2 regions of the Vibrio breoganii genome follow, and region 1 is predicted to be linked to the other one. Evidence: predicted binding sites of a transcription regulator. Region 1 holds the regulator's gene; the other holds the start of a gene.
What was found. The regulator PurR, encoded in region 1, represses purine synthesis genes. The targets are predictions, from matches to a motif close to TNANGNAAACGTTTNCNTNA.
Positions count from the first base shown of each region.

Region 2: OCU35_RS10550 (NupC/NupG family nucleoside CNT transporter) is a predicted target of PurR. The motif match lies at 2,028-2,047, and genes of this name have one in related genera.

Region 1 is NZ_AP024864.1:1,071,702-1,082,762, forward strand. Features, by position in the region: gene OCU35_RS05080 (alpha/beta fold hydrolase) at 1-142, shown strand, start outside; gene OCU35_RS05085 (DUF7577 domain-containing protein) at 173-487, opposite strand; gene OCU35_RS05090 (TVP38/TMEM64 family protein) at 500-1,186, opposite strand; gene purR (HTH-type transcriptional repressor PurR) at 2,019-3,035, opposite strand; gene torD (molecular chaperone TorD) at 3,187-3,834, opposite strand; gene elyC (envelope biogenesis factor ElyC) at 3,923-4,690, opposite strand; gene cmoM (tRNA uridine 5-oxyacetic acid(34) methyltransferase CmoM) at 4,870-5,655, shown strand; gene mukF (chromosome partition protein MukF) at 5,664-7,016, shown strand; gene mukE (chromosome partition protein MukE) at 6,997-7,689, shown strand; gene mukB (chromosome partition protein MukB) at 7,686-11,061, shown strand, end outside.
Region 2 is NZ_AP024864.1:2,270,576-2,281,636, forward strand. Features, by position in the region: gene OCU35_RS10545 (XapX domain-containing protein) at 303-473, opposite strand; gene OCU35_RS10550 (NupC/NupG family nucleoside CNT transporter) at 660-1,904, opposite strand; gene OCU35_RS10555 (TatD family hydrolase) at 2,107-2,880, opposite strand; gene prfC (peptide chain release factor 3) at 2,976-4,565, opposite strand; gene OCU35_RS10565 (hybrid-cluster NAD(P)-dependent oxidoreductase) at 4,729-5,712, opposite strand; gene hcp (hydroxylamine reductase) at 5,780-7,441, opposite strand; gene rimI (ribosomal protein S18-alanine N-acetyltransferase) at 7,709-8,152, opposite strand; gene OCU35_RS10580 (DNA polymerase III subunit psi) at 8,145-8,546, opposite strand; gene OCU35_RS10585 (GNAT family N-acetyltransferase) at 8,554-9,057, opposite strand; gene ubiT (ubiquinone anaerobic biosynthesis accessory factor UbiT) at 9,047-9,583, opposite strand; gene ubiU (ubiquinone anaerobic biosynthesis protein UbiU) at 9,777-10,790, shown strand; gene OCU35_RS10600 (U32 family peptidase) at 10,805-11,061, shown strand, end outside.

The DNA.
Region 1 (11,061 bases):
AGAGATGGTGTCTGTTCATCAAAACAGCCAATTGGTTGAGATTGAGGACTGCGGCCATGTGTGCAATGTGGAGCGCCCTCAAGAGTTTAATCAGAAGTCTATTGCCTTTATCCAATCTATGGTTAACACCAAACCAGCATAGGTGTGTTGATTTGAGTTAGTTACTACCTAGCTAACTCATAGAACTGCCACACTGCCAACACAAGGCAAATTGCCCTTCGTTGACTTCTCCACATTCAGCGCAGCGCCACTCGCTATTTTTTGAATGACTTCCCTTACGCTCAAACTCGGCAATCACTTCTTTCGCTTGTTCTTGCTTATGATGGTCAATTAGCCAAAGATAGGGCAGGCTAGAATCGTCCATTGGAAGCTCGCCTTGCAGGCCAAACATACCCTCACCACGCACTTCAACCTGAATGTTGTGACTAAGCAAAAGCTCACAAAGTATGTGAGCTTGTGGGGGATTTTGCGCGACAAATAGTTTCATTGTATTCCTCAGTTATGCCGTGCTTGAGCCGTTCTGCGGACGGATTTTGCCCATAACCCATTTAGCTATCAGCGGGAATAGCCCTAACAATGCGAATGAAGCTAATACGGTGGGTGAAACGATACCTGACAAGCTATCTATCTCTGCTAATTGTGTACCCGCATTCAGATACACCATAGTCCCTGCAAGCATGCCTAACTGGCTGAATACATAAAACTTAGCGATAGAAATGGGAGTGAGTCCCATAAGCAAGTTGATCAAGAAGAATGGGAACACAGGGATAAGACGCAAAGAGAATAGATAGAACGCACCGTCTTTTTCGACCCCTTTGTTGATGGTCTCTAATTTCGAGCCAAACTTCGCTTGAACCCAATCGCGCAGTAAGTAACGACTACTCAAAAACGCCAAGGTAGCGCCAATGGTGCTAGCAAAAGATACCAACAATAAGCTACTCCAAAAGCCAAACAGGGCGGCACCTAACAGCGTCACCACGGCAGCGCCAGGAATAGAAAAGGCGGTAATGAACACATAACCAATAAAATACAGAGCAGCAGAAAGCACGAAGTTTTCTTCGATTTGAGCGTTCAATGCCAGTTGTTGTGCTTTGGCATTTTCTAGGGTCAGATATTGACCAAAATTCGCACCAAGTAACACGATAGCAACCACTAAAATTAGCCCGATTATCAATTTCTTATTCATGATTCTGCCCTTATCATCCTGAGTAAGTATAGAGACACGACGAGCAATAAAAAACTTTCAAATTAATTATTTTAAGGTGAGAAGGTGGTGCTTGTATTAAGTCGTGTGCGTATGCTCGTTGCTCGCGAGTGAATTTGACCATCGATCTTCCCGTCGTTCCCGAGTGCTTTTATCGGGAACCTGAAGAGTTCCGGAGGTAGCAGACCCTCGATAGGAGCGCTCGAGGGTGACGTGTTTGGTTACTGTAGGGTGCTCTGTTTTGACACTGAGCGTACTCAAATTACAGTACAAACGCACCATCCAAACCCCTCGTCGTTCCCGATCGCTTCTATCGGAAACCTGAAGAGTTCCGCAGAGAGTAGACCCTCGATAGAAGCACTCGAGGGTGACGTGTTTGGGGGTTCTGAGTGCTTTGTTTTGATACTGAGCGGACTCAAATGACAGCACAAACGCACCATCCAAAACACACCGTCGTTCCCGAGCCTTTTATCGGGAACCTGAAGAACTACCGATGTAGTAGACCCTCGATAGAAGCTCTCGAGGGTGACGTGTTTTGGGGCTTTGGTGTGTTCTGTAGGGTGGGCTTTGGGCGAGCAGTTTAATACTGAGCTGACTCAAATTACAGAGTAAAAATACAACCTCAAACCCCGCTCGTCGTTCCCGAATGCTTTTATCGGGAACCTGAAGAGTTCCGGAGGTAGTAGACTCTCGATAGAAGCACTCGAGGGTGACGGGTTTGGAAGTTCAAGGATGACTTTTGTTATTGGTAAGGATTTAACTTAGCAAACAAAAACGGCAGCCCTAGGGCTGCCGTTCTTAAATATTCTACAACTTATCCAGCATTAAGATTACGCACACTCGCGCGTTCAATCAGCTCTGGGTGCATTTCAAAGACACGGCGGTCGTGATCTTTATCCTTGATACGCTCAAGAAGGATCTCAAATGCAGTCTTGCCCACACGACGCTTAGGTTGGTGAACCGTAGTCAGTGGAGGTGCAAAGTAGGCTGCAAGGTCGATATTGTCGTAGCCAATGATCGAAATATCTTCAGGAACCAATAGACCATGCTGTCTTAGGCGACTGATCAAGCCTAGTGCCATGATGTCGTTAAAACAGAACACAGCAGTAGGGCGCTGCTCTTCTGGAATAGCAAACAGCTTGTCGGCAGTTTCAACGGCTGTATCACACTCGAAGTTGCCTTCGAAAATACGTTTCTCGTCAAAATCGATGTTCGCTTCTTTTAGAGCACGCTTATAACCGGAAATACGCTCGATGCACGCCAGTTTCTCAGCTTGACCTGTCAGACAAGCAATTCGCTTATGACCATTTTCGACAAGGTATTTAGTTGCTAGATAGCCACCTTCTTCTGAGTTATCGATGATCTTATCTGCAGAAGATGATTCTGGGCCCCAGTCCATAACTACTTTCGGAATACCAGGGTGAGAATCTAGCATGCCACGCAGCTCTTCAGTCAGGTCTGAACACATAACCAAAATACCGTCGACACGCTTCTCTGCAAGCATGCGGATGTAGTCACGCTGCTTCTCATATAACCCACCAGTGTTACATAGGATAAGGGTATAGCCTTGGCGGTAACAGTAGCTTTCTACGCCGTCGACCACTTCTGCAAAGAATGGGTTCGTCGACTGAGTTACCAACATGCCAATGGTGCGAGTGGTGTTACATTTAAGACTACGAGCTACAGCACTTGGTGCATAGTTAAGCTCTTTTACTGCGTCCATTACACGTTCTTGCGTTGCTTCTGCAACAAAACGAGTTTTGTTAATCACGTGGGAAACAGTGGTAGTGGACACACCAGCTAGCTTTGCGACGTCTTTAATGGTTGCCATGCTATACCTTGTAAAGAAAACCGAGGGTTATTGAAAATGGAATGTTAGGAAGAGGTTAGCACTCTTGGCCTATACTGCAAACGATTGCGCCGGGCAGTCTAGCCATAAATGCAAGTGCTGACAATGCATTTATGGCCATAATGTGAATCTATTACTCATTGCCCAGATAGCGGCAATCTAATTCACAGAAGTTAACGAGCAATTCGGCGACGGAAGAATAAAAACCAAACTCATCATATTGAGTGCAGTTTTCAGAAAATTGCGGTATCCAAGAAAGGATATGCTCTTCTATTAACGCCTTTTGTTCAGCTAGTGCTTGCTCAAGGTGAGACTCTTGCTCTAGCTCATTGGAGCGAATAATTAGGTTACCAAGGAAGTCCAATTCTAAGGCGAGATGATCGGCAGGTTCGTTGAAGTTCTTATCCACTTCAATGCCTTTATCCAGCATTAGCTGCGCCATAGCTTGAGCAGGCTTGCCATTGAGCAGTTTACTGTCATCCAGATAGATAGAGGCGTAAGGCAGTGCAGCATACTTATCTGACGTTAAGAATAAGTCACAAAAATCTGCAGCGAGTTCCAGCTGAGCATCTTCTCTATCTTGAAGGCGGTTGAGCGCGTCAACAACGCGTTCTACAGACTTAACCAGTTCTTCATTTTCGGCCAGCCCACCTAGAAATCCACGTACTTCAGCAGATTGATAGGCCTTCAAGTCTTCTTCTGTCAGTTCTTTAGAGAACAGGCTTGAAAACCACCAGTAGATTTCAGCGCGTTGTTCGTTGAACTGTTTTAGTTCTTGCATAGATAAATCCGTTTCTTTGACACAAATGAAAAGGCTATCTGTATAGATAGCCTTATCGTGTTAAATAGTAACTTAAATTATGAATCAGTTAGTTGGAGCTGACAAGATCTCGTATCTTCTGCCACCAAATTCCCATGGTTTCATGCCAATAGCGCTCAGTTTGCTCGAGATAACGAGCCTGAGGCGTGTATTTGACCCAGGCTTGATTGATATTCGACTGTGCCAAGTAATTAGTAGGTGCAGGCAACGGCTCAAGACCGGCGCTATGGAACTCTCCTAAGGCTCGGTGCATGTGGCTAGCCGAAGTCACAAGGGCTAGGCTCTTTTGACCCACAAATCCTGCGGCTTGCCTTGCTTCTTCCCAGGTATCTTGAGCGGTCTCTAATAGAATGATGTCAGATTTTGCTACGCCCAATGCTAAAGCGACCGTTGCCATCATGCGCGCTTGGCTCATTTCTGAGCCTCCGTCGTAGCCAGACAAAATAAGTTTTGCGCCAGGGTACATACGCAAAATACGAATGCCTTCGCTCAGGCGCATCAACGCCGTTCGGCTTAACTCTGAAGTGGGCGGAATCTCAGCGTCAACCACATGCCCACTGCCAAGGACCATGACATAATCTAGGCTCTCTGATGGTGGTAAAAAGGCGGTGTATTTTCGTTCTAAAGGCTTAAGAAGAGAGGTTGAGACTGGCTGGAATGAAATAGTAAAGATCGATATCAGTGAGATAAAGATGAAAATACAACCAGCTTTATGCCTTCGGGTAAACATAACGAGTGCCAATCCTACGAAGCCAACCAGTAACATTGCAGGCAGTGGCATAAGAAAAGCAGTGATGATTTTTTTCAGTTCAAACATGTTGGGATAAACCAATTCCTAGGTTAGGTGGGGCAAAAAATGTGTCACGGGAATAAATGCCCCGCATTTGGTCGTTTTTTTAGTCGATCGAAGAGTCAAATCAACGACAGCGCTTTATTCTTGACGTCCTTGTGACACAATACGAAACACTCTTAAATAACATCATACCTTAATTAAAAGTGACACAAGATCGTAATTTCGACGATATTGCCCACAAATTTGCCGAAAATATTTATGGCTCGGACAAAGGCAATATACGTCAGACTATCGTCTGGGAAGATTTGCAGCAAATCATAACCCAGATTGGTGGCGACTCGAAACCTCTTACCGTACTTGATGCGGGCGGTGGGTTAGCTCAAATGTCACAAAAGTTGGCGCAGCAAGGCCACAACATTATTTTGTGTGATGTGTCTAACGAAATGCTTTCGTTAGCTAAGCAAGATATTGCGCAAAAGGGCTTGCTAGAGCAGTATCAGTTTATTCATGCGCCGGTTCAAGAGTTGGATCAACATCTCGAACAGCCAGTGGATTTAATACTGTTTCATGCGGTAATGGAATGGCTAGCAGATCCTAAACAAGCGCTTCAAAAATTAATGAGTCATGTAGCCCCAGGCGGCATGGCTTCGATTATGTTTTATAACCACCACGGATTGGTGATGAAAAACGTAATTTGCGGCAACATACCTCATGTATTGCAGGGAATGCCCCATCGTAAACGGTTTAAGTTGCAACCTCAGAAAGGGTTGTTACCAGAAGACGTATACCAATGGCTACAAGAGTGCGATTTGCGCATTTGTGGTAAATCTGGGATCCGATCTTTTCATGACTATATTGGATTTACTCAGTATGTGGGTGATTACAGTCAAGAAGATCTGATGCAACTTGAACAGCAATTATGCAGAACTGAACCCTACCTTTCATTAGGAAGATACATTCATGTATGGGTTCAGAAGGAACAACAGTAGGGAACTGGATGAGTCAACTCTCCCAAGAAGGGCAACAAAGCGACCAAGTCACAGTAGATGAGTTGGTCGGGTGGGTTAAACAACACGATTTCTCCCTTAATCTAAGTAGTGAGCACTTGAGCTTTTTGGTCGGTATCGCCCTGTTAAGTCAAGAACGTTTTGATGAAGAGCTGGGTGAAGGCGAACTGCACGATGCATTTGCCATTGTTCAGCGCGAATTTAATGGCACTGAAAGCTCAGGCAACGCAGCATTCAAGGCCAATAACGCGATCAACAGCTTGGTGGCACAACGACTACTCAGTCGATTTACCAGCGAAGGACAAGAAGGCAGCAGTATCTATCGTCTGTCTCCTTTGGCCGTGGGTATTTCTGAGTATTACTTGAGGCATCGCCAATTTTCTAAGCTTAAGTTATCCATTCAGCTGACATTAGCCGGTAAAGAGCTCACAAATGCCGTCACCATTGCAGAAGAGGAGCCGAGCTCTGAAGGCTGGCGCCGAGACATCTATGGCACGCTTAAGTTTTCGGTAGCTGAAATCTTTGATCAGATTGACCTTAACCAAAGGGTTATGGATGAAGAGCAAGGCCAAGTAAAAACGCAAATAGCCGAGCTGTTGAATCAAGATTGGCGCGAGGCCATCAGTCAATGTGAGAACTTGCTATCGGCAACCTCAAATACCTTAACCGAGCTGCAATCATCCTTGCAGGCTGCCGGCGATGAGCTGCAGTCTCAGCTATTGACCTTGCAACAAATCGTATATGGCAATGAAGAGCTGGACTATATCGATGCGGTATTGTTTAGCTTGCAGGTCAAACTCGACCGAATTATTAGTTGGGGTCAGCAATCCATCGACCTATGGATTGGGTATGACCGCCACGTACATAAATTTATTCGTACCGCTATCGATATGGATAAAAACCGCGCCTTTAGCCAACGACTTCGCCAGTCTATTCAAGACTTTGGAACGAACGCATGGCTGCTGACCTTTGCGGATGCTGAGCGTTTACGAGACCTAAGAGATGAATCTATGGTGCTCAAGAACGATGAAGCGTTAGGCGAATTGCCGCCAGAGGTGGAGTACCAAGAGATGCTACAGGTAACCAATGAGTTAGCTGAGCAGGTTAAAGGTATGCTGAAAAATCATAAAAACCAGGGAGCGAGAATCGACCTCGGTGAGGTACTGCGCAACTATCTTGCCACTCACCCACAAGCGAGCCATTTTGATTTGGCCCGAATGGTAGTCGACCAAGCCGTACGCTTGGGTTACTCAGAACAAGACTACGCGGCCATTCAGCCAGATTGGCAGTCGATTAACGAATATGGTGCAAAGGTACAAGCAAATGTCATCAACAAATTCTGATATGTATATGCCAGAGAACCTGGTACGAGCGATTGCAAATCCGCTGTTTCCTATATTGGATAGCCTGCTTCGCTCTGGTCGTCACATTACTCAAGACGATATGGATAACCACGCGCTTTTGTGCGACTTCGAAACGGATCTGATGCTGTTCTATCAACGCTACAACACAGAACTGGTGCGCGCCCCAGAAGGCTTTTTCTACTTGCGTCCTCGCTCAACAACATTGATTAACCGCAGCGTGCTATCTGAATTGGATATGCTGGTGGGCAAGGTGTTGTGTTTCTTATACCTAAGTCCTGAGCGCTTGGCTCAAGAAGGCATCTTTAGCAACCAAGAGATGTTCGAAGAACTGCTGTCTATTGCCGATCACAAGACACTCATGAAGTTTGTGACCAACAAGGCAACAGGTACCGATCTGGATAAAGAAAAGCTGTACGACAAGGTTCGTACGTCACTGCGTCGTTTGAAGCGTCTTGGGATGCTTCTGCCGATTGGCGAGGGTGATAAATTCCGCATCAGTGAAGCGGTATTCCGCTTTGGCGCTGATGTTCGTGTTGGTGACGATGTTCAGCAAGCACAAATGCGTTTAATTAGAGATGGTGAGGCCGTACCTTCAGAAGAAGTACAGCAAGGAACCCTGCTAGATGAGTCTGAGAGTGAGGAACAAGCATGATTGAAAGAGGAAAATATCAATCACTGACGATGGTGAACTGGAACGGCTTCTTTGCGCGTACCTTTGACATCGATGGTCTTGTGACCACACTTTCTGGCGGTAACGGTGCGGGTAAGTCCACCACTATGGCGGCGTTTATTACCACCTTGATCCCAGATCAAAGCCTGCTGCACTTTAGAAACACCACGGAAGCGGGCAGCTCGCAAGCCTCTCGAGACAAAGGCTTATACGGTAAGTTGCAGCCGGGTGTGTGTTACTCCGCTCTAGAGGTAGTCAACTCACGTAATCAGCGCCTGGTATTTGCAGTTAAGTTGCAGCAGATAGCGGGCCGTGACAAGAAAGTGGATATCAAGCCATTTGTGATTCAAGGACTGCCAAGCTCAATTAAAGCAGCACAGCTGTTTATCGAGACAGTCAATGAGACTCAGGCGAAGGTGTGTCAGTTAAATGAGGTGAAAGAGCGTGTCGCTCAAATAGAGGGTGCTCAGTTTAAGGCCTTCAACTCTATTACTGACTACCATGCGCAGATGTTTGATTTTGGCGTTGTGCCAAAGAAACTGCGTAACTCAAGTGATCGCTCAAAGTTCTATCGCCTAATTGAAGCATCGCTATACGGTGGTATCTCAAGCACCATTACCCGTTCTTTGCGTGACTACTTATTGCCACAAAATGGCGGCGTTAAGAAAGCATTCCAAGATATGGAATCGGCGCTGCGTGAAAACCGCATCACCCTTGAAGCGATCAAAAACACTCAAGCGGATCGTGACCTGTTTAAGCATCTACTCACTGAGTCGACCAACTATGTGGCAGCAGATTACATGCGCCATGCCAATCAGCGTCGTTCAAAGCTAGAAGCCACTTTAGGTTTACGCTCGGAACTGTTTAGCAATCGTCAGCAGATCATTGATAACAATGTGCTACTGAATAGCACTCAACAGCAACTTGAGGCAGTGCTAGAAGAGCACTCAGCATTAGAGCAAGACCATCAGTCGGCTATTGATTACCTGCAACTGGTTCAAAACGCCCTTCAGCAACAGCAAAAAATAGCGCGTTATGAAGAAGATTTGATTGAGCTTAGTGAGCGTCTTGAAGAGCAAATCATGGTCGTGGAAGAGGCTCAAGAAGCCCTTATCACCGCCGAAGAGCAAAGCGAACTGACAGAGCAAGAGGTGGATAGCCTTAAGTCTCAACTTGCTGATTATCAACAAGCCCTTGATGTTCAGCAGACACGCGCATTGCAATATCAACAAGCCATAAAAGCTCTTGAAGAAACACGCACGCTTTGTGATTTAGACATTGAGTCTGTTGAACAGATCCCTGCATTAATTGCCGAGCTAACGGCGCAGCAGCAAGCACAAACGCAGCAGATCCTATCGCTAAAACATAAGCTAGATATTAATTCAGCGGGCGTTGAGCAGTTCAATAAAGCCTTTGAATTGGTTAAACGTCTTGATGCCAACTGTGGGCGCAGTGACGCTGCCAGTTTTGCGAAGAATGCATTAGCAAAAGCGGTGAGCGCGAATAATGATGTGCAGCAGCTTTCTCACTGGCAGTCACAAAAGCAAGATTTGACCAAAGCCGTTGCGAAGCAGCAAGCCGCTCGCGCATTGGTGAGTGAATATCAGCAGCAATTTGCCACCTTGCTGGTTGATGAAGCCGACCTTGAAGTGGAATACGAGCGCCAATCTGGGGCTATTGAGACCTCAGAGATGAGCATTGAATCGGGTCGTGAAAACCTGATAGAGATGCGCCGTAACGAACAGCAAATCAATTCTGAGATCCAACGCTTTGAATCCATAGCGCCTCGCTGGATCAAGGCGAGCGATGCGCTTACTCAGCTAAGTGACCAAACCGATGCTGAGCTGAACAGTGCACAGTCTGTGATGGCGTCAATGCAGTCAGTATTGGAATCTGAGAAAGCCTTACTATCAAGTAAGGATGCGCTGGCGATTCGCCGCACTCAAGTTGAGAAAGAGATTGAAGCATTAGGCGCACCAGGCGGTGCCAATGACGCTCGCCTTAAGGCTCTAGCCGACAGCGTAGGCGGTGTGCTTCTTTCTGAAATCTATGACGACATCACCCTAGAAGATGCTCCGTACTTTAGCGCCATGTATGGTCCGGCTCGTCACGCTATCGTGGTGTCGGACATGAGCGGTGTGAAAGAGCGTCTAGTGGAGTTTGATGACTGCCCTGATGACGTGTATATCCTAGAGGGTGATGTCGATGCCTTCGATGATAGTCAGTTTGAGGTGGAAGAGTTTGAAGGTGCAGTGTGTGTTCAAGTGAGCGAACAGCAGCTGCGTTTCTCACGCTTCCCTAAAGTGCCTCTGTTTGGCCGAGCGGCACGTGAATCTCGTTTAGAGACACTTCGTGAAGAGCGCGACCAATTAATCGAAGACTATGCGAAAGCCTCTTTTGATGCGCAAAAAGCACAGCGTCTGTACCAAGCGTACAATGACTTTGTGGCACACCACGCTCAAGTGGCATTCGAGGACGATCCAGAGCAAAGCATTAGTACATTGCGTAGCCAGCGCAGTGCTCTAATCGAAAAACTATCAGCGCTGCAATCTGCAGAAGCGGAGCACAAAGCGGCATTAGCGAAAGCGAAGAAGGCGTTGTCAGCGCTGGATAAGATTGCGCCGTCTCTGCACTTGCTTGAAGACGAGTCTTTGAGCGAGCGTTTAGAAGAAGTTGAGCAAAAACTAGAACTATTGTCTGAGAGCAAGCGCTACCTAGACCAGTTCGGTCAGACGCTACAAAAGCTTGAGCCGATTGCTAGTTCGCTTGAGGCGGATCCAGAGCAGTTTGATGCTATTCAGGCGGAATATGAAGCTCTAGATCAAGCACTACAGCTCAACAAGCAAAAGACCTTTGCATTATCGAATGTATTGGGGCGCAAAGCGCACTTTGCCTATGCTGACTCGGTGAAGCTTCTTGATAAAAGCAGTGAGCTAAGCGAGCAGCTGAAGCTGAAGCTTGCGACTGCAGAGCAAGAGAAAGATCGCGCTCGTGAAGGCTTCAAACAAGCTCAGCAACAGTTCCAGCAGTACAATCAGCTGCTGGCAACACTGAAAAGTTCGCACCAGGCGAAATCGGAAACCGTTCAAGAGTTCCGCCAAGAGTTGACGGATGCGGGCATTACGCTCGATGAGGGTATCCTAGAGCGTGCACAAACGCGCAAAGAAAGCCTACATCAACGCATTGAAACCTCTCGCATCGCTCAAGCGCAGATGCAAAAAACACTGACAGCCACTGAGATGGAGCTTCGTACTTCTACCAAAGCGCTTAAGAAGCAACAGAAAGAGTACTCAGAGCTACGTACCTTTGTTGTCACGGCAAAAGCTGGCTGGTGTTCAGTGCTTAAGCTTGCAA
Region 2 (11,061 bases), 1.2 Mb from region 1:
CCAACAATTGCGCATCCAGACTCAATGAACGGACTTGGTTCCATGAAGACTTGGTGAATTGACCAATTGCTTTCCTTGTCACCGCACGGTTTTTAATCCTAAACCGCTGACCGTTGCATTCTACAACGGATGTAGGTATTTATACTAATCGTACTAAATAACTGGTCATTCTAGCTGGTTAAAATACACGATAACTGCGTTAGAATTTTTGATTGTAGAATAACTACTTATCGAAAAATTCTGTCTTGTTCTCGAGCATTTTTCCTACGCTATTTTTGATCACTTACTTAGTGTGATTGGTATTATTGAAAAAACCTTTCTATCAACCATTGATAGAAGTGTCCACCAAGGTATACACCTACGATTCCCATAACACCAGACAATACAGGTGGCGCTGGGATTGGCAGCTTCAAAGCAGAGAACAATATCCCCACCGCAAAGCCTGCAAATACGGCTAGCAAAACTTCATTCATAATCTTCATCCATCTTGTTAACTTCGATGCTTATTATAGTGCGAAGTATGACCAATGTTGCATTTATGATGAAAGCAAACGGTTTGCATCTCAAAAAAAAGTGATGAAGTTCTAGCCAGTCGTATGAAAACAAAAACGCCCTAGTGAAATTCACTAGGGCGTTTTAAAAGGTTTGTTTCTAGAGTCTTAGAAAGACAAGAAGAAACCAGCGATAGTTGCTGCCATTAGGTTCGATAGAGTACCTGCTACAACAGCTTTGATACCCATGCGCGCGATATCACCACGACGCTTAGGAGCAATACTACCTAGACCACCCAATAGGATAGCGATAGAAGAAAGGTTAGCAAAACCACACAATGCGAATGAGATGATTGCTTTAGTCTTCTCGCTCAGTACAACTGGAGCCGCGTCACCTAGGTAAGGTGCAAAGTTAGCGTATGCTACGAATTCGTTAGCAACAGTCTTAAGACCGATGAACTCACCAGCAACAACAGCTTCGTTCCAAGGAACACCGATTAGGAATGCAAGAGGAGCGAACAACCAACCTAGAAGCATTTCTAGAGTAAGGTTTTCGAAACCAAACCAGCCGCCAACGCCGCCTAGTAGGCCGTTGATTAGCGCGATAAGACCGATGAATGCGATAAGCATTGCACCAACGTTAAGCGCAAGGCTTAGACCAGCAGATGCACCGCCAGCTGCCGCATCGATAACGTTTGCAGGCTTGTCTTCGCCTTCAGCGTTCATGTCTGCAAGTTGGTCGATAGGCTCATCAGTTTCAGGCTTGATGATTTTAGCGAATAGTAGACCACCCGGTGCAGCCATGAATGATGCCGCTACTAGGTATTCAATTGGCACGCCCATTGAAGCGTAACCCGCTAGTACACCACCAGCGATAGAAGCTAGACCACCACACATTACAGCGAATAGCTCAGACTGAGTCATACGAGGAACGAATGGACGTACTACTAGAGGTGCTTCTGTTTGACCAACAAAGATGTTAGCCGCTGCAGACATTGATTCCGCGCGAGAAGTACCTAGAGCTTTCTGAAGGCCACCACCAAGAATGCGGATAACCCACTGCATAACACCCAAGTAGTAAAGTACTGAGATTAGTGCAGAGAAGAAGATTAGTGTTGGTAGAACTTGGAAAGCAAAGATGAAGCCAATGCCGTCTACTGAGAAGTTAACTAAGTTTCCGAAAAGGAAACCAGTACCGTCAGCACCATAGTTAATTACACTTGAAACACCATCTGAAACGCTTTTCAGAAGGTCTTTACCCCAAGGTACGTAAAGTACGAATGCACCCAATGCGAATTGGATTGCAAATGCACCAGCTACGGTACGAACGTTAATTGCTTTACGGTTATCTGATAGTAGTACTGCGATTAAAATCAGTACCAGCATACCTACTATGCTCATAAACAGGCTCATAGTTTATGGCTTCCTTATTCTAAAATGTTCAAAAAAAAGAGTGTAAAAGTGTCTAAAACGTCGGCGATTATACAGTTCAAAAAATAGTAAAACTGGTCACCGGTCACATTTGCGCGAGATTCTATACGCAAACGTTTACCTTAATATTGATCGCGATCACAAAACGAAAATCAAAAATGACATTTGTTGTATCTGAATGAAACTAACGTGAAAAAAGATAAATACTATTTTCCCATATTTTCTCAGATATTATAGAAGAGCTTTCTGGCCGAAGTTCAACTAAGTGATTAAATATTAAGGGAATAAAATGAGGCGAGTTAGGATGATGCTGCTGTCCCGAAATCCTCATATCAGGTGCGTCCGTCTCTAATACAATACTATCTAGAGGCAGCTTTGCTATTGCTTCGCGTGTTTTTTGTGCAGTTGGCCAAGTAATCACACCCCCAACCCCGATTTTTAAGCCTAGATCCACCAACATCTTTGCTTGTTGATAGTTACCGCTAAACCCATGAACAACTCCAAGATTATCTCTCTGCCTGCCTTTTAAAGACTCTCGAATATTATGATGCTGCTGAACCGAATGTATAACTAAAGGAAGTTTTAGCTGCTCAGCCAGATCAATCTGAACATTGAACGCAGACAACTGAGTTGAAATAGGAGTATCTATACGCTTATCTAAACCGCACTCTCCGATGGCTGAAATATGATCTCGATTTTCAAGAGCTAAAGCACCAAGACGCTCAAGGTCATTATCTAAAGTGTGGTTGTCTATCAGAGGCTGCAGAAAACACGGATGGATGCCAAGACCGATACTGTGCGTATCACTTGCCAGACCAAGCACATCTTGCCAATTACTTGGCCCCACACTGGGAACAAAGAAGCGAACGATTTTATTCTGGTTGAATAAATCGCAGTATTTATCTTGCTGTGAAGTAAATTCGGGGAAGTCTAAATGGCAGTGCGTGTCGAACCACATAAGTAACCTTCAATCATTGTTCTTCTAATCCTATGTCAAAACTGAAGATCTTGAAGCAAAAAAAAGCCAGTTGCATGCAACTGGCTTTCAAAGGATTAATGTTCGCGTGTGGCGCGGAACTGAATGTCAGGGAATCGCTCTTGGGCTAGGTTTAAGTTAACCATAGTCGGTGCTACGTATGACAGATTGTCACCACCGTCTAGTGAAAGGTTAGTTTGGTTCTTACGCTTAAACTCTTCTAGCTTCTTAGCATCATCACACTCAACCCAGCGAGCTGTTGCGACGTTTACACCTTCGTAAATCGCTTCTACGTTGTATTCTGCTTTTAGGCGAGCTACAACCACATCAAACTGAAGCACACCTACCGCACCAACAATAAGGTCATTGTTTTGTAGCGGGCGGAATACCTGTACCGCACCCTCTTCAGAAAGCTGAACCAGACCTTTTAGAAGCTGCTTTTGCTTCAATGGATCTTTTAGGCGAATACGGCGGAATAGCTCTGGAGCGAAGTTCGGGATACCGGCAAATTTAAGCGCTTCACCTTGAGTGAAGGTATCGCCAATTTGAATGGTGCCGTGGTTGTGTAAACCAATGATATCACCGGCGTAGGCTTTCTCTGCACGTGCACGATCACCAGCCATAAAGGTCACAGCATCTGAGATACTGACCGTTTTGCCTGTGCGCACGTGATTCATTTTCATGCCTTGCGAGTAAGTACCCGATACAATACGCATGAATGCGATGCGGTCGCGGTGTTTAGGATCCATGTTTGCCTGAATCTTAAATACGAAGCCTGAGAATTTCTCTTCATCAGCAACCACTTTACGCTCGTTTGCTTCGCGCGCTTGCGGGCCTGGAGCCCACTTAGTTAGTCCGTCAAGCATGTGGTCAACACCGAAGTTGCCCAATGCAGTACCGAAGTAAACAGGTGTCAGTTCGCCCGCAAGGAACAGCTCAAGATCAAACTCAGGGCATGCGCCAATCACAAGCTCTATTTCTTCACGCACACTTTCCGCTAGGTCTTCGCCTACCGCTACATCAAGCTCAGGGTTATCAAGCCCTTTAATGATACGAACTTCTTGGATTTCATGACCGTGGCCAGATTCATACAAGATGGTTTCATCACGGTGAATATGGTAAACACCCTTAAACTCTTTACCACAACCGATAGGCCAAGAGATAGGCGCACACGCCATTTTCAGTTCGCTTTCCACTTCATCCAGAACTTCCATTGGATCGCGAACATCGCGGTCCAATTTGTTCATGAAGGTTACGATTGGCGTGTCACGCAAGCGCGTCACTTCCATTAGTTTACGAGTACGATCCTCGACACCTTTCGCTGCATCGATAACCATCAAGCAGGAGTCTACTGCGGTTAGAGTACGGTAGGTATCTTCCGAGAAGTCTTCGTGTCCTGGAGTATCTAGAAGGTTCACTAGACAGTCGTTGTATGGAAACTGCATTACAGAGGTGGTTACCGAGATGCCACGCTCCTTCTCCATCTCCATCCAGTCAGATTTTGCGTGTTGGTTCGAGCCACGACCTTTTACCGTACCTGCTTTTTGGATCGCGTTTCCGAATAATAGAACTTTTTCGGTAATGGTTGTCTTACCCGCATCCGGGTGAGAGATAATCGCAAACGTACGGCGCTTGCTCACTTCTTGCTGAAATGGACTATTTGTCATGTTCGAATTCTTTAGTTGGTACACTGGCGAAAATTGGCGCTATTTTCGCTGATTCTGCGCCATTTCACAATCTATCTATGGAATAATACCAATCGTAGTAGATAACTTTGATTGGTATAAAGCCCCAACCTTAGGTTGAGCCCTTACAATACAAGACCATAGATCAGCCAATTTCAACAAACATATCGTCATTAACTTGGCTCGTACAAGCAAGAAAATACCCTTGCTCTACGTCTTCCTCACTAAGAGGCCCAGTGGTAGAGCTCACTACTTTGTCTTTATCACCCTTACAACGACAGCTTCCACATACACCGGCACGACAAGCGGCAAAGATAGGTAAGCCCTCTTTCTCTAGCGCCTCAAGCACAGTTTCATCATCAGAGATGGCCACTTCTGTGCCATTGACACTTAACGTGTGAGACTGATCACCCGAACCTGTAGCCACTTTTTCGATGGCTCCGTGGAACTGCTCGTGATGCACTTGGTCAGCATTCACCCCTAATGCATCAAACCATGTTTTCGCCGATTGCATGTAAGCCTCAGGCCCGCACATTAATACAGTGCGAGAGGAAATATCACTGACTTGTAATTGCAGAAGCTCTTGAGATAAGCGCCCATGATACTGACCTAATTCATCATCACGGCTTACCGCCCAAATCAATTTTAAATTTGTATACTGCTTTGCAAGCGCCTCTAGCTCTTGCACATAGATGCGATCACTTGGGGTACTAGCACTGTGAACAAACACAATATCCGCATCAGGGTTTTGCGCTAATCGAGCCTGCAACATTGAATAAACCGGCGTGATCCCGCAGCCCGCACTTAGCATCAATAATGACTGTTCATCCACTAACTGAATAGTAAAGTCTCCGGCTGCACTGCCACTACGTAAGCTGTGGCCAACAGAAAAACTGTCCGCAAGATAGTTTGATACTAATCCACCCTCTACGCGCTTGATCGTTAGACTGCAGTGTTTCTCACCCGGCATGGAGGCCAGTGAATAACAGCGCTGATGGGTCTCTCCCTCAATATCCACTTCAAGAGGCAAGAATTGCCCTGGAATAAAATCAATATCACCACTGGTTTCAAACCAATAAGTCGTTACATCGGAGGTGTCTTGGCGAATGTCTGTACAGGTCAGTTGCATCTTTAAAACTCATAGTTAGCAGTCAAAAAAAGAGGAGCTAAGCTCCTCTATGTGGTTCAAGCTTGGATTAACCTAGGATATCAGCAAGATCCTGCTCAACCGTAGTGATCAAGCGAAGGCCCGTTTGCTCATTAAGATGATTAAGTAGGTTCTCAGTTAAGAATGCTGGCGCGGTAGGACCTACGCGGATATCTTTAATACCCAGAGCTAATAGAGTCAGCAATATGGCAATCGCCTTTTGCTCAAACCAAGACAGAATCAACGACAGAGGCAATTCGTTTACACCACACTCAAACGTATCAGCCAAAGCCAGTGCTAACTGAATTGCAGAGTAAGCGTCGTTACATTGGCCCACATCCAATAGACGCGGAATACCATTCACGTCGCCAAACTCTAGGTCGTTAAACTTAAACTTACCGCATGCAAGAGTCAGGATCAGCGTATCTTGAGGCGCTGCTTTGGTGAACTCTGTAAAGTAGTTACGCTCTTTTTTATCACCATCACACCCGCCAACTAGGAAGAAGTGACGGATATTGCCCGCTTTCACTTGCTCGATGACGGCAGGTGCTGCTTCCATTAATGCGTTATGAGCAAAACCTGTGGTCGTGTACAGCGGGATCTCGTCAAACTTGAAGCCTTCACACTCCAGCGCTTTCTCAATCACAGCAGAAAAATCATGCCCTGTGTGATGCTCAACACCAGGCCAACCTACGATATTACGAGTGAACATACGATCCGCATAACCATTGGTTTCTGGGTTGATCAGACAGTTAGATGTCATCACGATTGCGCCAGGGAAGTTCGCAAATTCTTTTTGCTGGTTTTGCCAAGCACTGCCGTAGTTACCGACTAGATGCGGGTGTTTACCACCCAGTTCAGGATATGCGTGCGCAGGCAGCATCTCACCGTGGGTATACACGTTGATGCCCTTGTCTTTGGTTTGCTCAAGGATGTATTTCAGGTCAATAAGGTCGTGACCTGATACCAAGATCGCCTTACCTGCGATGGGCTTCATGTTCACTTTAGTAGGAACAGGGTGTCCAAAGGCCTCAGTTTCGCCGGTATCTAGCATTTTCATTACGCTGTAGTTCAAATGACCACATGCCATAGCAAGCTCAAGAAGCTCATTCATTTCACTTGGGTTCTCACCAAGGCGAGCCATAATGCGGTGGAACTCAGCGTACACTTCGTCGTTTTGCTGACCAAGGATACGTGCGTGCTCCATATAAGCGGCAACACCCTTTAGGCCATATAGGGCAAGTAGACGCAGACCTAAGATATCTTCACCCACTTCACTCACATCGTGGTTCAGCGCAGTATCCGTTGCTTTGCTTAGTAAGGTGACTTTTTCGGCTTCAATGGTGAATTGCGCAGCACCTTCAAGCACTTTAGGCTCAACGTTTTGCAGCACACATGCCGCCTCGTAAGCCGCTTTTAGCTTAGCTTTGTAAGAAAGCGCTTGTTCTGTGTATTCAATCAAACGTGCATCATCGAAGTTCACGTTGGTCAAGGTTGCAAAGAATGCTTGTGGCACATACGCATCTGCTTCTGAGTCTACAACACCTAGATCGCGCGCTGCATTGGCGTACGCGCTCACACCTTGAAGGATGTAAATCAATACGTCTTGTAGATCAGAAATCTCTGCTGTTTTACCACACATACCCATGGCGTATTGGCAGCCATTGGCAACTGGAGTTTGCATTGTTTGCTCACATTGAATACAGAACATTTCGCCTTCCCTTAAATGATATTTAAAATATATGTTATGAGTGACAAATATTAGTCTTTCATCATCCTTTAAAGAAGTATTTTAATTGCAACTTAATGACTAACTGATCTAGATCAATAAAAACCAGCAGTGAATGAGAAGCAGTTGTATTTGTTAGGCGTGGCGGGCAAAAATCAGGCAGAACTATCCTAGGTCCACGCAAAGTAACGATGAATAAAGGATAAAAAAAATCGCTACTGACTTAAGCCGTAGCGATTCTTAGGAAGATTAGAGGCAGAGATAACTCATAATGATCGCATCTTCACGACCACCAGCGGTTGGGTAATAGTTGTTGCGTCTATCGACTTCATTAAAGCCAGCATTAAGGTATAGCGATTGAGCTATTTGGTTTGATTCACGTACCTCAAGCCAAATACTATCAATCCCCTTTTGCTCACACATTTCAATAAAGCCCTCAACCAGCTTGCTACCCAGCCCTTGTCCTTGGCACTGCGGGTCTATCGCGACATTAAGTAAGGTCACTTCGCCGACAATATTCTGCGCATAAAAATAACCGACAACTTGATCATCTTGGACAAAAGCAAAGTGCATAGCCCCGCGACTGGCAAGATCGTCAATCATAGAGCGTTTCCAGGGATGAGAGTGTGCTTTAGATTCTATCTGCCACACCTTCTCTAGGTGCGATGGCGCTAACGGGACAAGATCAGGCATTGGCTTGTAGTTGATTCCATAGTTGACGACGGTTTTGGTTGTGACCATCTATCTCAGAGAGTGCTGGAGATGCGATAACTTTAACGCCGTCGAGTGGCTGCGATGCACAATCACTGAACCAAAGCCATTGCAGGGAATGCGCACCCAACTGCTGAAGTTGATTAGGATAAAGATGTCGGCAATTGCTAAGATCTAACTTCATCGCCTTCAATACTTTTTGTAGAAATTCAGCGTAGTGCCCAGAAGGCACTTGAGGTGACACAAACAATAGCTTCACCGAGCCCTCAAGTGAGATCTCAGGTTGTTGATAGCCTTGAAGTTTCTCAGGGTGGGCAAGATGCCACTCCTGAATGTCCATTTCAGCTAAAAATGCAGAGGAGTTGTTTGATTTCAATGGAGCCTCAGAATTGATCAAATTCTTCACAGTATTCAATAAGACCAGAAAGGCCATCGAAGCTTTCGCCGGTCAGATCTAATACCTGAAAAACACCGACAGGTAGATCCCATTGACAACGAAAACGGTTCTTTTCAGCACACGAGAAACCGAAGCGAGAGTAGTATTCAGGTTCACCTAATACAACACAGGCAGAGTAGCCAAACTCCAACAATGAATCTAGGCCTTCTTTGATCATCTTCTCTGCAATGCCCTGATTACGGTAATCTTCGTGCACAGCTACAGGCGCTAACCCCTGCCAACCATAATCATTACCAGAAAGGGTTACCGGTGAGAACTGAGCACAACCGATCACTTTCCCTTCGTCATCGCTTGCCACGATACTTAGGGTGATTTTGCCATTCTCTCTAAGGCTATTAACCAACTTTGATTCAGCATCTGTTGGAAAAGCGTGCTCTAAAAGAGCGAGAATTCCAAGGTTGTCTGCAGGCGCTTCAGTTCTAATAAGCATTTTCAGTCTCTCTCATCGAGTTTGATGATAATTCAGTTGAGGTCTGAACGCCTTTAGAAACGAATGTTGCTAATTGCTCCAAGCCAACTCTCACTGTTTTTGGTAGTGCATCTAGGTCAACACTGTCCATTAGGTTCTTAACTTCTAACCCTAGTTCAGTATCACCTTCAATGCTTAAGCGACGTTGGAAAAACAAGGTATCAGGGTCTTCTTTTCTTCCTGCGATGAGAACCAGATCATTCAATGAGCCACTAAAGCTAACATGATGTTCCGTTTGTTCAGTATTGACCAATAGCTGTCCGTCATCACAACTGATGAACCAGCTAAGATCCATATCGCTAACAGAAACCTTCAGCCACTTGCCCTCGAGAAATTCAAAATCGCCATCTTCCAATGCTTCTTTAAAAGCAAGTTTGAGGCCTTCTAATAGGGTCATACTTTGAATCTTTGCTGGCATTAATTTGGCAGGAACACGAAAAATGGTCGCGGCATTTGCGACTAATTGTTGTCTAACTTTCTCAAGCACGATTACTACTCTCATCCATAGTTTGGTGCTCATCATACTGAATTGCGCAAATAAATGAACTGAGTTTGGTCAAACTACTACATAGCGCGATTAAAAATCATACAGGCGAATAACAAAACTGCCCCATATCAATTACCGACTCATCACCTGTAGATAAACTGCTTCACTATTTGCTCAGTAAATTATCAGAATTATGGAACTACTCTGCCCCGCGGGTAATCTACCTGCACTGAAAACAGCCATTGATTGTGGCGCGGATGCGGTTTATGTCGGCTTTAAAGACGATACTAATGCCCGTCACTTCGCTGGTTTAAACTTCAACGGTAAAAAATTCGAGAAAGCGGTGCAGTATGTGCACAACGCCAACAAGAAAATTCATGTGGCATTAAATACCTTTGCTCAGCCATCAGGGTTTGAGCGATGGACCAATGCTGTGGATATGGCAGCGCAAAATGGCATTGATGCCCTCATTGTGGCCGATATTGCCGTATTAGAATACGCCGCAAGACGCTACCCAGAGCTTGAGCTTCATCTGTCAGTTCAAGCATCCGCGACCAACGTCGCCGCGGTTGATTATTACCACAGTAACTTCAACATTAAGCGTGTAGTTCTGCCACGAGTGCTATCCATTCACCAGGTTAAACAGCTTTCTAGAAATCTTACCTCTGATGTGGAACTGGAAGTCTTTGCCTTTGGCAGCCTATGTATCATGTCTGAAGGTCGCTGTTACCTGTCTTCTTACCTGACAGGGGAATCCCCAAACACCGTTGGCGCATGCTCTCCAGCTAAATATGTTCGCTGGCAAGAAACCGATTCTGGCCTTGAGTCTAGACTGAACGAGATCCTAATTGATCGCTACGCTCAAGGTGAAAATGCGGGCTACCCAACCCTATGTAAGGGTCGCTTCAATGCCACCGTTGAGGGTGAAAACAAGCTCTACCATGCTCTAGAAGAGCCCACCAGTTTAAACACCTTGTCCCTATTGCCTGAGCTATTTGCCGCCAATGTGGCATCCGTGAAAATTGAAGGTCGCCAACGCAGCCCCGCTTACGTTGAGCAGGTGACTCGTACCTGGCGCGCAGCGATTGATGCCTATCAGCGAGATCCAGAAAACTATCAGGTACAGCCTGAATGGGACAAAGCACTGGCCAACGTATCAGAGGGAACCCAAACCACCCTCGGCGCATATCATCGCAAATGGCAATAGTAGGAGATATTAATATGAAGTATTCATTAGGGCCTCTACTCTACTTTTGGCCAAAACAAGATGTAGAAAGCTTTTATCAGCAAGCAAAACAATCTAATGCTGATGTCATTTACCTGGGTGAGTCAGTGTGCTCGAAACGCAGAGAAGTGAAACCAAAGCATTGGTTTGATATCGCCAAAGAGCTTGCCGATTCAGGCAAACAAGTGGTGCTCTCCACGATGGCGTTACTTGAAGCACCGAGTGAGGTGAACATCATGAAGAAGTACATCGA